3 regions of the Microbispora cellulosiformans genome follow, and region 1 is predicted to be linked to each of the others. Evidence: predicted binding sites of a transcription regulator. Region 1 holds the regulator's gene; each other region holds the start of a gene.
The links. Region 1 encodes HrcA, which represses chaperone genes, less so after heat shock. Its sites were predicted from a motif close to TTGGCACTCTCNNNNNGAGAGTGCCAA; they were not measured.
Positions count from the first base shown of each region.

Region 2: a site for HrcA is predicted at 2,541-2,567, ahead of groES (co-chaperone GroES). Genes of this name have one in related genera too.
Region 3: a site for HrcA is predicted at 1,615-1,641, ahead of F5972_RS27805 (FmdB family zinc ribbon protein). Genes of this name have one in related genera too.

Region 1 is NZ_VYTZ01000010.1:217,727-221,974, reverse strand. It holds gene F5972_RS26755 (hypothetical protein) at 1-77, shown strand, start outside; gene F5972_RS26750 (16S rRNA (uracil(1498)-N(3))-methyltransferase) at 107-841, opposite strand; gene dnaJ (molecular chaperone DnaJ) at 1,008-2,144, opposite strand; gene hrcA (heat-inducible transcriptional repressor HrcA) at 2,145-3,158, opposite strand; gene F5972_RS26735 (DUF3097 domain-containing protein) at 3,334-4,149, shown strand; gene hemW (radical SAM family heme chaperone HemW) at 4,146-4,248, opposite strand, start outside.
Region 2 is NZ_VYTZ01000001.1:712,068-716,315, forward strand. It holds gene F5972_RS02890 (hypothetical protein) at 1-161, opposite strand, end outside; gene groL (chaperonin GroEL) at 442-2,067, opposite strand; gene groES (co-chaperone GroES) at 2,140-2,451, opposite strand; gene F5972_RS02905 (NAD-dependent epimerase/dehydratase family protein) at 2,725-3,564, opposite strand; gene F5972_RS02910 (MarR family winged helix-turn-helix transcriptional regulator) at 3,701-4,248, shown strand, end outside.
Region 3 is NZ_VYTZ01000012.1:16,931-21,178, reverse strand. It holds gene F5972_RS27810 (potassium/proton antiporter) at 30-1,529, shown strand; gene F5972_RS27805 (FmdB family zinc ribbon protein) at 1,657-1,998, shown strand; gene F5972_RS27800 (S-methyl-5'-thioadenosine phosphorylase) at 2,071-2,877, shown strand; gene cpaB (Flp pilus assembly protein CpaB) at 2,891-3,484, shown strand; gene F5972_RS27790 (D-alanyl-D-alanine carboxypeptidase family protein) at 3,491-4,248, opposite strand, start outside.

The DNA.
Region 1 (4,248 bases):
CCACGCCCTCGGCCACCCCCAGCGCCCCGCCCACGGAGACGGTCACGCCCAACGCGGCCGACACTCCCACTCCCTGACAGCCGTCAGGTGGTGAGGGCCGCGGTCCTCACCAGCGGCCGCAGCGGGCCAGCAGGACGGCCGCCGCGGCCACGCCCGCCGTCGAGGTGCGCAGCACCGTGGGGCCGAGCAGGGCCGGTACGGCTCCCGCCGCGCGGAACCCGGCGATCTCCTCGTCGGTGACGCCGCCCTCCGGGCCGACGATCATCACGATGTCGCCCGGGACCTCCGGCAGTTCGAGCCGGCTCAGCGGCTCAGCGGCCTCCTCGTGCAGCACGACCGCGAGCGCCGCCGCCGAGACGAGCGAGCGGACCCGCGCGGTCGTGGCCTGCTCGGTCACCTCGGGCAGGTGGAAGCGCCGGGCCTGCTTGGCCGCCTCGCGCGCCGTGCTCCGCCAGCGGGCGAGCGACTTGCCGGCCCGGTCGCCCTTCCACTGGGTGACGCAGCGGGCGGCCGCCCAGGGGACGATCACGTCCACCCCGGCCTCGGTCATCATCTCGACCGCGAGCTCGCCCCGGTCGCCCTTGGGCAGGCCCTGCACGACCACCAGCCTCGGCCGCGGGGGCGGCACCTCGAACCGGCGCAGCACCGCGGCGGTCAGCGCGTCCTTGCCGGCCGTCGTGACCGTGCACTCGGCCACCCGGCCCGCGCCGTCGGTGAGGTCGACCCGCTCCCCCGCCCGAAGGCGGCGCACCGACGCGGCGTGCCGCCCCTCGGGCCCGTCGAGGACGATCGTGTCCCCCGCCTGACCGGCCGCCTCCGACAGGAACACCGGAACGCTCATGCCACCCCCTCGCCTGGCGGCTCGGGGTCGCATGCGCGAAACGCACTGTGCCCACCGACTCGCTCGCTCCGCTCGCTCATGCCACCCCCTCGCCCGGCGGCTCGGGGTCGCATGCGCGAAACGCACTGTGCCCACCGACTCGCTCGCTCCGCTCGCTCATCCGGCGTCAGCGGCCGTTGAAGGCGTCCCGCAGGCGCGAGAAGAAGCCCTGCTGGCCGGGAGAGAACTTGCCGGGCGGCCGCTCCTCCCCGCGTAGCTTCGACAGCTCCTTGAGCAGTTCCTCCTGCTGCGGGTCGAGCTTGGTCGGCGTCTCGACGTTCACGTGGATCAGCAGGTCGCCCCGGCCGGTCTCGTTGAGCCGCTGGATGCCCTTGCCGTACAGGGGGATGACCTGACCGGCCTGGGTGCCGGGCCGCACGTCGATGGCCTCCGCGCCGTCGAGGGTGTCGATCGACAGCACGGTGCCGAGCGCGGCGGCGGTCATCGGGATCTGGACGGTGCAGTGGAGATCGTCGCCGCGGCGTTCGAAGATCTGGTGCGGCCGCTCGGCGATCTCCAGGAACAGGTCGCCCGGAGGGCCTCCGCCCGGCCCGACCTCGCCCTCGCCCGCGAGCTGGATGTGCGTGCCGTCCTCGACGCCGGCCGGGATCCGCACCTTGATCGTGCGCCGGGTCCTGACCCGTCCCTCGCCCGAGCACTCCATGCAGGGGTGCCGGATGACGCTGCCGTACCCCCCGCACTGCGGGCAGGGGCGGGACGTCATGACCTGGCCCAGGAACGAGCGGGTGACCTGCGAGACCTCGCCCCGCCCGTGACACATGTCGCAGGTGTCGGGGTGGGTGCCGGACGCCGCCCCGGAGCCCTGGCAGACGTCGCAGACCACGGCCGTGTCGACCACGATCTCGCGTGTGGTGCCGAAGGCGGACTCCGCGAGGTCCAGTTCGACCCGGATGGTGGCGTTGCGGCCCCGGCGGGCGCGTGAGCGGGGGCCCCGCGCGGCGCCGGCCGAGCCGAAGAAGGCGTCCATGATGTCGCTGAACGGGAAGCCCGCGCCGAAGCCGCCCGCACCGGCCGGCCCGCCGCCACTCGCGAACGGATCGGCGCCCATGTCGTACATGCGGCGCTTGCCCGCGTCGGACAGCACCTCGTACGCCTGGTTGATCTCCTTGAACCGCTCCTGGGTCTCCGGGTCGGGGTTGACGTCCGGATGCAGCTCACGGGCGAGACGGCGATACGCCTTCTTGATCTCTTCCTGGCTGGCGTCGCGCCGGACGCCAAGGGTCGCGTAGTAGTCGTTGGACACTTATGACCCCGCCAGGATCTGGCCGACGTACCGCGCCACAGCGCGCACCGCACCCATCGTCACCGGATAGTCCATTCGTGTCGGGCCCAGCACTCCCAGCCGGGCCAGTTCCTTGTCGCCCGAACCGTATCCGGCGGCCACGATAGAGGTGCCGCGCAGCCCGCTGTAGGGGTTCTCGGATCCGATTCTGACGGTGAGTTCGGACAGCCCGCCGGTCTCGCCCAGCAGGCGCATGAGCACGACCTGCTCCTCCAGAGCCTCGAGCACGTCGCGCAGGCCCACGCTGAAGTCGGCGCCCGCCAGATTGGCCGTGCCACCGAAGACGATCTTCTCCTCGTGCCGCTCGACGAGCGTCTCAAGGAGCACGGACATGATGGTCGCCACCACCGGTCTCTCCTCCGGCGGCAGCCGTTCGGGAATGCCGGCCACGGTCTCGGGCACCTGCGAGAGCCAGCACCCGTCGAGGCAGCCGTTCAGCACGGAGCGCAGGTTCGCGATCCGGTCCTCGGCGAGCGCCTCGGGCAGATCGACCACCCGCTGCTCCACCCGCCCGGTGTTCGTGATCAGCACCAGCATGACCCGGCGCTCCGCCAGCGGGACGATCTCCACGTGGCGGACCGACGACCGGGTGAGAGAGGGATACTGCACGACGGCCACCTGCCGGGTGAGCTGCGCGAGCAGCCGCACCGTGCGCATGACGATCTCGTCGAGGTCGACCGCCCCGGCGAGGAACGTCTCGATGGCCCTGCGCTCCGCCCCGGACAACGGCTTGATCTGCGACAGCCGGTCGACGAACAGGCGGTATCCCTTGTCGGTCGGGACCCGTCCGGCGCTGGTGTGCGGCTGCGTGATGTAGCCCTGCTCCTCCAGCGCCGCCATGTCGTTGCGGATGGTCGCCGGGGAGACGCCGAGGTTGTGCCTGTCCGCCAGGGCCTTGGACCCCACCGGCTCGTTGGTGGACACGTAGTCCTCGACGATGGCGCGCAGGACGGCGAGCTTGCGGTCGTCGAGCAATGTGTCACCTCCCTGTGCCTGGAAACACCGACTCTGGCACTCTGTGTTCCCGAGTGCCAAGTGTACGGCTACGACCGCTCGGCGTGCGATAACGAGGAGACGATCAGGGGCAACGCGACTTGATTGCGGGCGCATCGGGCGAGCCGGCGGCCCGGGATTTGCTAGCGTTCCCCGCATGTACGGGCGGGACGTGCTTTCCGGAGACTGGCGGCGACCACGGCGGGGGCAGATCCCCGAGATCCCGGCCGAGCCCGACCTCGTGGTCGAGGACGCCGAGGGCCGCTTCTGCGGCGCGGTGGTGGACTGCGACAAGGAGGCCGTGACGCTGGAGGACCGCTTCGGGCGGCGCCGGGTGTTCCCGCTGACCCCCGCCGGGTTCCTCCTCGACGGCAGGCCGGTGACGCTGGTCCGCCCCCAGGCGCGGCCGTCCGGCCCGCTGCGGAGCGCCTCCGGGTCGATCGCGGTCGAGGGGCTGCGCGCCCAGGTCGCCAAGGAGAGCCGCATCTACGTCGAGGGCGTCCACGACGCCGCGCTGGTCGAGAAGATCTGGGGCCACGACCTGCGTGTGGAGGGGGTCGTCGTCGAGTTCCTGGAGGGCGTCGACGATCTGCCCGCGATCGTGGAGGAGTTCGGCCCGGAGCCGGGCAGGCGGCTGGGCGTGCTCGTGGACCACCTGGTGCCCGGCTCCAAGGAGAGCCGCATCGCCGCCCGGGTCTCCGGCGCGGACGTGCTCGTCGTCGGGCACCCCTTCGTGGACATCTGGCAGGCGGTCAAGCCTCGGGCGCTCGGCATCCCGGCGTGGCCGGACGTGCCGCGCGGCGTGCCGTGGAAGGAGGGCGTGATCGCCGCCCTGGGCTGGCGGATGGACCCCCAGGAGGCGTGGCGGCACATCCTCGGCCGCGTCACGACCTTCGCGGACCTGGAGCCCGAACTGCTCGGCCGCGTGGAGGAACTCATCGACTTCGTGACAGCCCCGGATCAGGCGGATTAGGGGGTCAGGTCGCGTACGACCGCGTCGGCGAGGAGCCGGCCGCGCAGCGTGAGCACGGCCCGGCCCGCCTTGAACGCCTCGGTCTCCAGCAGGCCGCTC
Region 2 (4,248 bases), on a different contig from region 1:
CCCGCCCCCGTCGCCGGTGCGGATTCCGCGACGGCGGGCGGAGCCGTCGCACCGGCCGGCGTCACTCCGATCACCGTCATGCCGTCCACCGTCATGCCGGACATGGAGAGACCGGCACCCGACACCAGCACGGCGGTAAGAGCTCTGCGTCCGAATCGCACGCCGACGATCGTATTGACCCCGATTAGGCACATAGGGGGTTTCGGGGAATCTCCCGGGAAAAGCGCGCGCCCCGCGGCCCGCCCGTGAGGGCGGCGCGGGGCGCGGTTGCCGATCCGATCGGTCGCCGATCGGGCGCCGATCGGGCGCCTCTGCCGAGCTGCTCCCGATCGATCGCCTGCTGTCAGCGACCGTCGATCAGTGGCCGCCGATCAGTGGCCGTCGATCAGTGGCCGCCGATCAGTGGCCGCCGATCAGTGGCCGCCGATCAGTGGCCGCCGATCAGTGGCCGTGACCGTGGCCGTGGCCGTGACCGCCGCCGGCGGCCGGGGCCTCCTCCTCGGGCTTGTCCACCACGAGGGCCTCGGTGGTCAGCAGCATGCCGGCGATGGACGCGGCGTTCTGCACGGCCGAGCGGGTCACCTTGACGGGGTCGATGACGCCCTGGGCCACCAGGTCGCCGTACTCGCCGGTGGCGGCGTTGAGACCCTCACCGGCGTTCAGCGCGGCGATCTTCGTGGTGACGACGTAGCCCTCGAGGCCCGCGTTCTCGGCGATCCAGCGGGCCGGCTCGACCAGGGCCTTGCGGACGATCGAGACGCCGGTGGCCTCGTCGCCGGTCAGGCCGAGGTTGTCGAGGTCCTTGGACACGTGCACGAGCGCGGAGCCGCCACCCGAGACGATGCCCTCCTCGATCGCGGCGCGGGTCGCGGAGATCGCGTCCTCCAGGCGGTGCTTCTTCTCCTTCAGCTCCACCTCGGTCGCGGCGCCGACACGCAGCACGCAGACACCGCCGGCGAGCTTGGCGAGGCGCTCCTGGAGCTTCTCACGGTCCCAGTCGGAGTCGGACTGCTCGATCGCGATCTTGATCTCGCGGATGCGGTCCTCGATCGCCTGGGCGTCACCGGCGCCGTCGACGACCGTGGTGGTGTCCTTGTTGACCACGACGCGGCGGGCCGTGCCGAGGACCTCCAGGCCCACGTGCTCCAGCTTCAGGCCGATCTCCTCGCTGACGACCTGGCCGCCCGTGAGGGTGGCGATGTCCTGCAGCATGGCCTTGCGGCGGTCGCCGAAGCCCGGAGCCTTGACGGCGACGGAGGTGAAGGTGCCGCGGATCTTGTTGGTCACCAGGACGGCCAGGGCCTCGCCCTCGACGTCCTCGGCGATGACCAGAAGCTGCCGCTTGGTCTGGGCGACCTTCTCCAGCAGCGGGAGGAAGTCCGCGATGGAGGAGATCTTGCCCTGGTGGATCAGGACGTACGGCTCCTCGAGCACCGACTCCATGCGCTCGGCGTCGGTGACCATGTAGTGCGAGAGGTAGCCCTTGTCGAACTGGAGACCCTCGGTGAACTCCAGCTCCAGGCCCATCGCGTTGGACTCTTCGACGGTGATGACACCGTCCTTGCCCACCTTGTCGAACGCCTCGGCGATCAGGCCGCCGATCTTCGCGTCCTGCGCGGAGATCGTCGCGACGTTGGCGATCTCCTTCTTGTCCTCGACGTGGCGGGCGGTGCTGAGCAGCCGCTCGCTGACGGCCTGGGCGGCCTTGTCGATGCCGCGCTTGAGCGACAGCGGCTGCGCGCCGGCCGCCACGTTGCGCAGGCCCTCGCGGACCATGGCCTGGGCCAGGACGGTCGCGGTGGTGGTGCCGTCACCCGCGACGTCGTTGGTCTTGGTCGCCACCTCCTTGGCGAGCTGGGCGCCAAGGTTCTCGTACGGCTTCTCCAGCTCGACCTCGCGAGCGATGGTGACACCGTCGTTCGTGATCGTCGGGGCACCGAACTTCTTGTCGATGACGACGTTGCGGCCGCGCGGGCCGAGGGTCACCTTGACGGCGTCGGCGAGAGCGTTCACACCACGCTCGAGAGCGCGCCGCGCGTCCTCTTCGAACTCCAGGATCTTCGGCATTCAGGTCTCCTTGTGAGCGCGTCGGAGCCCCGGGCACGTGGACCCGGGGCTCCTCATGGCTTGCGCGGCCTACTACTTCTCGATGATGGCGAGCACGTCGCGAGCCGAGAGCACCAGGTACTCCTCGCCGCCGTACTTGACCTCGGTGCCGCCGTACTTGCTGTAGAGGACGACGTCGCCCTCCTTGACGTCGAGCGGAATGCGCTTCTCGCCGTCCTCGTCCCAGTTGCCCGGGCCCACAGCGAGCACGCGGCCCTCCTGCGGCTTCTCCTTGGCGGTGTCCGGGATGACCAGGCCGGAGGCGGTGGTCTGCTCGGCCTCAAGCGGCTGGACCACGATGCGGTCGCCGAGCGGCTTAACGGGAACCTTGGTGGCGGTCGTCACGATCGGACCTCCCCTTCAGATTGCGATGAATGAGCTGAAGAGGCGACCAGCGGCCTGCCGTCGCGGGTGTCAGACCTGTCTCGTCGCTGTTGGCACTCTCAATGGCAGAGTGCCAACACGAAACAGTATGCAAGTGGCGCGTGACAGTCAACACGAACCCGCCCCGCAGGTCAGACCCGTCTCCCGGCAACGCGTCCGAGACCCTCCGTTCAGCCCCCCGCCGCCCGCGCGTCACCGCCGCGACCCCCCGAACGGCCCAGGCCAGCGGGCGGATCAGCGGGCGGCGTACGAACCGGAGCGGACGTCGTCGACGAGGCCCGGCCGGCTGGGGTTCCAGCCGAGGTTCTTCCTCGCGAGATCGCCGCTCACCACCTGGCTCAGGGCGAGCCCCTCGGCGAACGGGCGGCCGAGCACCTCGCTCGCCTCGCCGATCGGCCACGGCACGGCCTTCCCGCTGCGACCGGCGGCCGCGGCGACGTCGGCGACGCTCACCGCCTCTTCGGCGACCGCGTGGAAGAGGTTGCCCGGCGCGGCCTTCTCGATCGCGAGCACGATCAGGTCCGCCAGGTCGTCCACGTGCACGGTCGCCCAGGTCGGCGCCGGGCCGCCCGCGTGGACGTACCTGCCGTCCTCCCCGTCCGGGGCGGCGAGGAGGGCGGGGATGCCCACGCCCCGGCCGTACACGACGCCGGGCCGTACGACGATTCCGCCGCCGTCCAGCACGAGCCTCTCCACCCGCGGACGGTAGCCGGACAGGGCGATCGGGTTCACCGGCGCGTCCTCGTCCGCCGCCTCGGTGGTGGCGCCGAGCACCCACACGCCACTGACGTAGACCAGTCGCGCGCCGCCGCCGGCCAGCGCCTCGATCGCGGCGACGTCCACCGCCTCGTCCCCGACGGGGTTCGCGGCGTGGACGACGACGTCGATGTCGGAGGTCACCGCCTTCGCGAGCGTCTCGGGCTCATTGAGGTCACCGTGACGCACCTCGCCCGGCAGGGCGGCCTCGCGCGGCTTCGGCCGGACCAGCGCCACCACGTCGTGGCCGTGCTCGGCGAGCCGCTCCGCGAGCACCGAGCCGATGTAACCCGTCGCGCCGAGAACGAGAACATTCATCGTTTCACCTCGAAAATTTTGATGTCTGACTTTTCGACCTGGAGGCTAGCGTAGAAGGCATCGACATTTCAACGTCGAAGCAAGCGTTACGATGAGACGAGGAGGAGCGGCGGGTGGACCTTCGGCCGCGCGCATCATGAACCACAACCTCGTGGACGGCACCACCGTGGACGGCACCACCGTGGACGGCACCACCGTGGACGGCACCACCGTGGACGGCACCACCGTGGACGGCACCACCGTGGACGGCACCGTGAACGACGCCATCGAGCAGATCCTCGGCGACTGGGCCCGGGTGCGTCCGGACGTGGACTGTTCGGCGATGGGCGTCGCCGGGCGGATCTCCCGGGCGTCCCGCCTGATGGAGAAGGGCGTCAAGGAGCACTTCGCCCGGTACGACCTCGAGCCCTGGGAGTTCGACGTGCTCGCCACCCTTTTCCGCGCCAACTCCGAGCACCGGCTCTGCATGGGCGACCTCGCCACCGCCGCGATGGTGAGCTCGGCGGCCCTCACCAACCGGGTGGACCGCCTCACCGCCAAGGGGCTGGTGCACCGGGAGGTCTCGCCGTCGAACCGCCGCATGGTCCTGATCACCCTCACGGACCGGGGCCACGCGATGGTCGACGAGTTGCTGGAGGGCCACGTGGCCAACGAGAACCGGCTGCTCGCCGGCCTCACTCCGGA
Region 3 (4,248 bases), on a different contig from region 1:
GGCGTAGGCGCGGTGAAAGGAGCGGTGGTCTGAACGTCTGGCTGCTGCTGTCCGCCGCCGTAGTCATCGCGGCCATCGCGTCCGTCCGGATCGCGCACCGCACCGGCCTGCCCACCCTGCTCATCTATCTGTGCCTCGGCCTGCTGCTCGGTGAACGCGGCCTCGGCGGCATCCACTTCGACAACGCGCACCTCGCCCAGGAACTCGGCCTGATCGCGCTCGCGGTGATCCTGGCCGAAGGCGGCCTGACCACCAACTGGAGTCACGTACGCGACGCCGTGCCGAGCGCGCTCGTGCTCGCCACGGTGGGCATCGCGGTCAGCGTCGCCGTGCTCGCCGCGACCGTCGCGGTCCTGCTCGGCCTGGACTGGCGGTCGGCGTTCCTGCTCGGCGCCGTGCTCGCCTCCACCGACGCGGCGGCCGTGTTCTCGGTGTTGCGGCGGCTGCCGCTGCCGCCCCGGCTCGCCGGGATCCTGGAGGCGGAGTCGGGCTTCAACGACGCGCCCGCCGTCATCCTCGTGATGACGCTGAGCGTGAGCTCGACGCTGACGCTCTCGGTGCCGGCCACCCTGCTGGACACCGCCGCCGAACTCGCCATCGGCGCGACCGTCGGCCTCGCGGTCGGGCCCGCCGGGGCGTACGCGCTGCGCCGGGTGGCCCTGCCCGCCTCCGGCCTCTATCCGATCGCGGTGCTGGCGCTGGCGTTCGTCGCCTACAGCGGGGCGGCGCTGCTGCACGGCAGCGGCTTCCTCGCGGTGTACGTCGCGACGCTGATTCTCGGCAACGCCCGTCTTCCCCACCGCGCCGCGACCCGCGGCTTCGCGGAGGGCGCGGCGTGGCTCGCCCAGATCGGGCTGTTCGTGATGCTCGGCATCCTGGCCGACCCGGCGGAGCTGCCCGTCGTGATCGTGCCCGCCCTGGTGACGGGGGTGCTGCTGGTCCTGGTCGCCCGGCCGGCGTCGGTCCTGGTGTCCAGCCTGTTCGTACGGCTCCTGCGTCTCGGGTCGATGCCGTGGCGGGAACAGATCTTCCTGTCGTGGGCCGGGCTGCGCGGCGCGGTGCCGATCGTGCTCGCCACGATCCCCTGGAGCGCCGGGGTGCCGGGGGCGAAGGGCCTGTTCAACGACGTGTTCATCATCGTGATCGTGTTCACGCTCCTGCAGGGGCCGACGCTGCCGTACCTCGCGCGGGTGCTCGGCCTGGCCGCCGAGGGCGAGGCGCGCGACCTCGACGTGGAGGCCGCGCCGCTGGAGGAGCTGAAGGCCGACCTGCTGCAGGTCCGCATCCCGCGCGGGTCGCTCATGCACGGCGTGGAGATCTTCGAGCTGCGGCTGCCCACCGACACCATGGTGACTCTCGTCGTACGGAACGGGCGGTCGTTCGTGCCCGGGCCGACGACCCAGCTTCTGATCGGCGACCAGCTTCTCGTCGTCACCACGGCCGCGCAGCGGGAGACGGTCGAACGCCGCCTGCGCGCGGTCAGCCGCAAGGGCAAGCTGGCCGGCTGGTACGGCGAACGCGGCGGCTGACGGTTCTTCTGGGGCTGCGCGAAGGGGACACCGGGGGGCAATAAACCGGGCTGGAGTGGCGTTTGCGCTTGTTGGTTGAATACCATTAGCAATCGACCCGGTCGAGTGCCAGTCTCAGGAGGAGCGAGTGCCCACCTACCAGTACGCCTGTACCGCTTGCGGGGAGCAGCTGGAGGCCGTTCAGAAGTTCTCTGACGACCCGCTCACGGAGTGCCCGGCCTGCCAGGGCAAGCTGCGCAAGGTGTTCTCCGCCGTCGGCATCGTGTTCAAGGGCTCCGGCTTCTACCGGACCGACAGCCGTTCGTCGAGCTCGTCGACGACCACGTCCAGCACGACGACGCCGTCGAAGTCCGCCGACTCCAACGGCTCCGGCGACTCGGGCGGTTCGGGTGCCGCCGCGAAGAAGGAGACCGCCTCGACCAGCACGTCGACGAGCACCTCCTCGTCGGGATCGACCGCCGCCGCCTGAGGTTTCTGAGGTTGTCCACAGGGGCCGCCGGACCGCGCCGGAGGCACGGCGCCGTTCGCTAGGGTCGGCCCCATGGTCAATCGCGCAGACATCGGCGTCATCGGCGGATCCGGGCTCTACTCCCTGCTGGAGGACGCCCACGAGGTCGACGTGACGACGCCGTACGGCCCGCCCAGTGACACGATCTCCGTGGGCCGCATCGGCGGCAGGTCCGTCGCGTTCATCCCCCGGCACGGCCGCGGCCACACGTATCCTCCCCACCGCATCCCCTATCGGGCGAACATGTGGGCCCTGCGGTCCCTCGGCGTCCGGCAGGTCCTCGCGCCCAGCGCGGTCGGGTCCCTGCGCCCCGAGATCGGCCCGGGCGCCCTCGTGATCCCCGACCAGCTCGTGGACCGCACCCAGAGCCGCGAGCAGACCTATTACGACGCGGGCGGCGCCGTCCACGTGTCGTTCTCCGACCCCTACTGCCCCACCGGCCGGGCCACCGCCGCGACCACAGCCCGCGACACCGGCTGGGACACGGTGGACGGCGGCACGCTGGTCGTGATCGAGGGTCCCCGCTTCTCCACCCGCGCCGAGTCGCAGTGGTACGCAGGTGCGGGCTGGTCGATCATCGGCATGACCGGGCACCCCGAGGCGGTCCTCGCCCGCGAGCTGGCCCTCTGCTACACGACCCTCGCCCTCGTCACCGACCACGACGCCGGCGTCGAGGCGGGCGAAGGGGTCACCCACGAGGAGGTGCTGGCCTTCTTCGCGGCCAACGTGGAGCGGATGCGCACGCTGGTCTCCCAGGTCGTGGAGGCCCTGCCGGAGGAGCGCCCCTGCCCCTGCGGCAACGCCCTCGACGGCATCAAGCTCCCGATCGATCTCCCCTGATGGTCGGGTCGTCATGCGCGCCCTGAAACGGCTTCCGGTGCGCCGTCGCCGTGCGCTCGCCGCGATCCTCGCCGGGCTCGCGGCGGCGTGCGCGCTGTCGGCCGTACGGGCGCCGCGGGGCGTGGAGGTCCTCGCCGCCGCCCGCGACCTCGCCGGAGGCAGGCTGACCGCCTCCGACGTGATGGTCGTACGGCTGCCGCCCGACGCCGTGCCCGCCGGGGCGTACGCGGCGGGCTCCCCGGTGACCGGCAGGGTGGTCGCGGGCCCGCTGCGCCGGGGCGAGCCGCTCACCGACGCGCGCCTCCTCGGGCCGGGCCTGTTCCGGTTCTCCGGATCGCCGGACTCGGTCGCGACGCCGGTCCGGATCGCGGACCCGGGCGCCGCCCGGCTGCTGTCGCCGGGGGACGTGATCGACGTCCTGGCGGCGTACGAGGACGGCCCCTTCGAGGCCCGGACGGTCGCCCAGCAGGTCCGGGTGATCGCCCGGCCGCCCGGTTCCACAGACGGCGGAGGACTGCTCGTGCTGGCCACCACCCCCGCCCAGGCCGCCGGGCTCGCCCAGGCCCAGGCACAGGGCAGACTCTCGGTGACCATCCACCCCCGCTGAGCGAGGTTAAGGCAGGAGTGATCCGAGCTTGGGGTCGTACTCCCAGTGCCACGGCTCGAAGGGGCTGTGATAAGCCCAGTCGGGGTGGAACCAGCCGAACTTCTTGCCGTTGGCCTCAAGCCAGTTGAACTGGGCGGACCGGAAGCTCTGCACGCCGCCGCAGAGGTCGACGGCGAGCCCCAGCCCGTGGTTGCTCTTGCCCGGCGTGGCCGCGAACCCGGGCCGCCGGTAGTAGACGGCCTGCTGCTCCCCGAGGCTGCGGTAGCTGTCGGAGATGCACATCGGCGTGCCGAAGCGCTTCTTGTAGGCGAGGTTGAGGTCGGCGAAGGCGATCGCCGCGTCCGCCCGCAGGGTCTCCCCGGCTTGCGGGAGCGGGCACAGGATGTTCTTGGGGAGAAGGCCGTTCGGATACTGCTCCGCCTGCGCGATGCGGGTGGGATCGCAGCCGCCCGCGCCCTCCGTCCCCTGGCCGATCTTCACGCCCAGCTTGACCAGCGCTCTGGTCAGCGACCGGACCAGCGTCGTGGAGCGCTTGCGCATGATGGTGACCTGCGCGCTGAGCTGCGCCTCCTGGAGCAGGCTGGCCGCCCGCAGCTCCTGCGCCTCCTGCGCGAGCCGCTGCTGACCTTCGAGCAGCTTCGACGCCTCGCTGAGGACGGTGTTGTGTCCGGCGACCAGGTGCTGCATGTCGCTCATCCTGCGCAGGATGGCCGTGCCGTCCCCGCCGGCGATGAACGGGCTGAGGCCCGCGACCGAGGGATCCT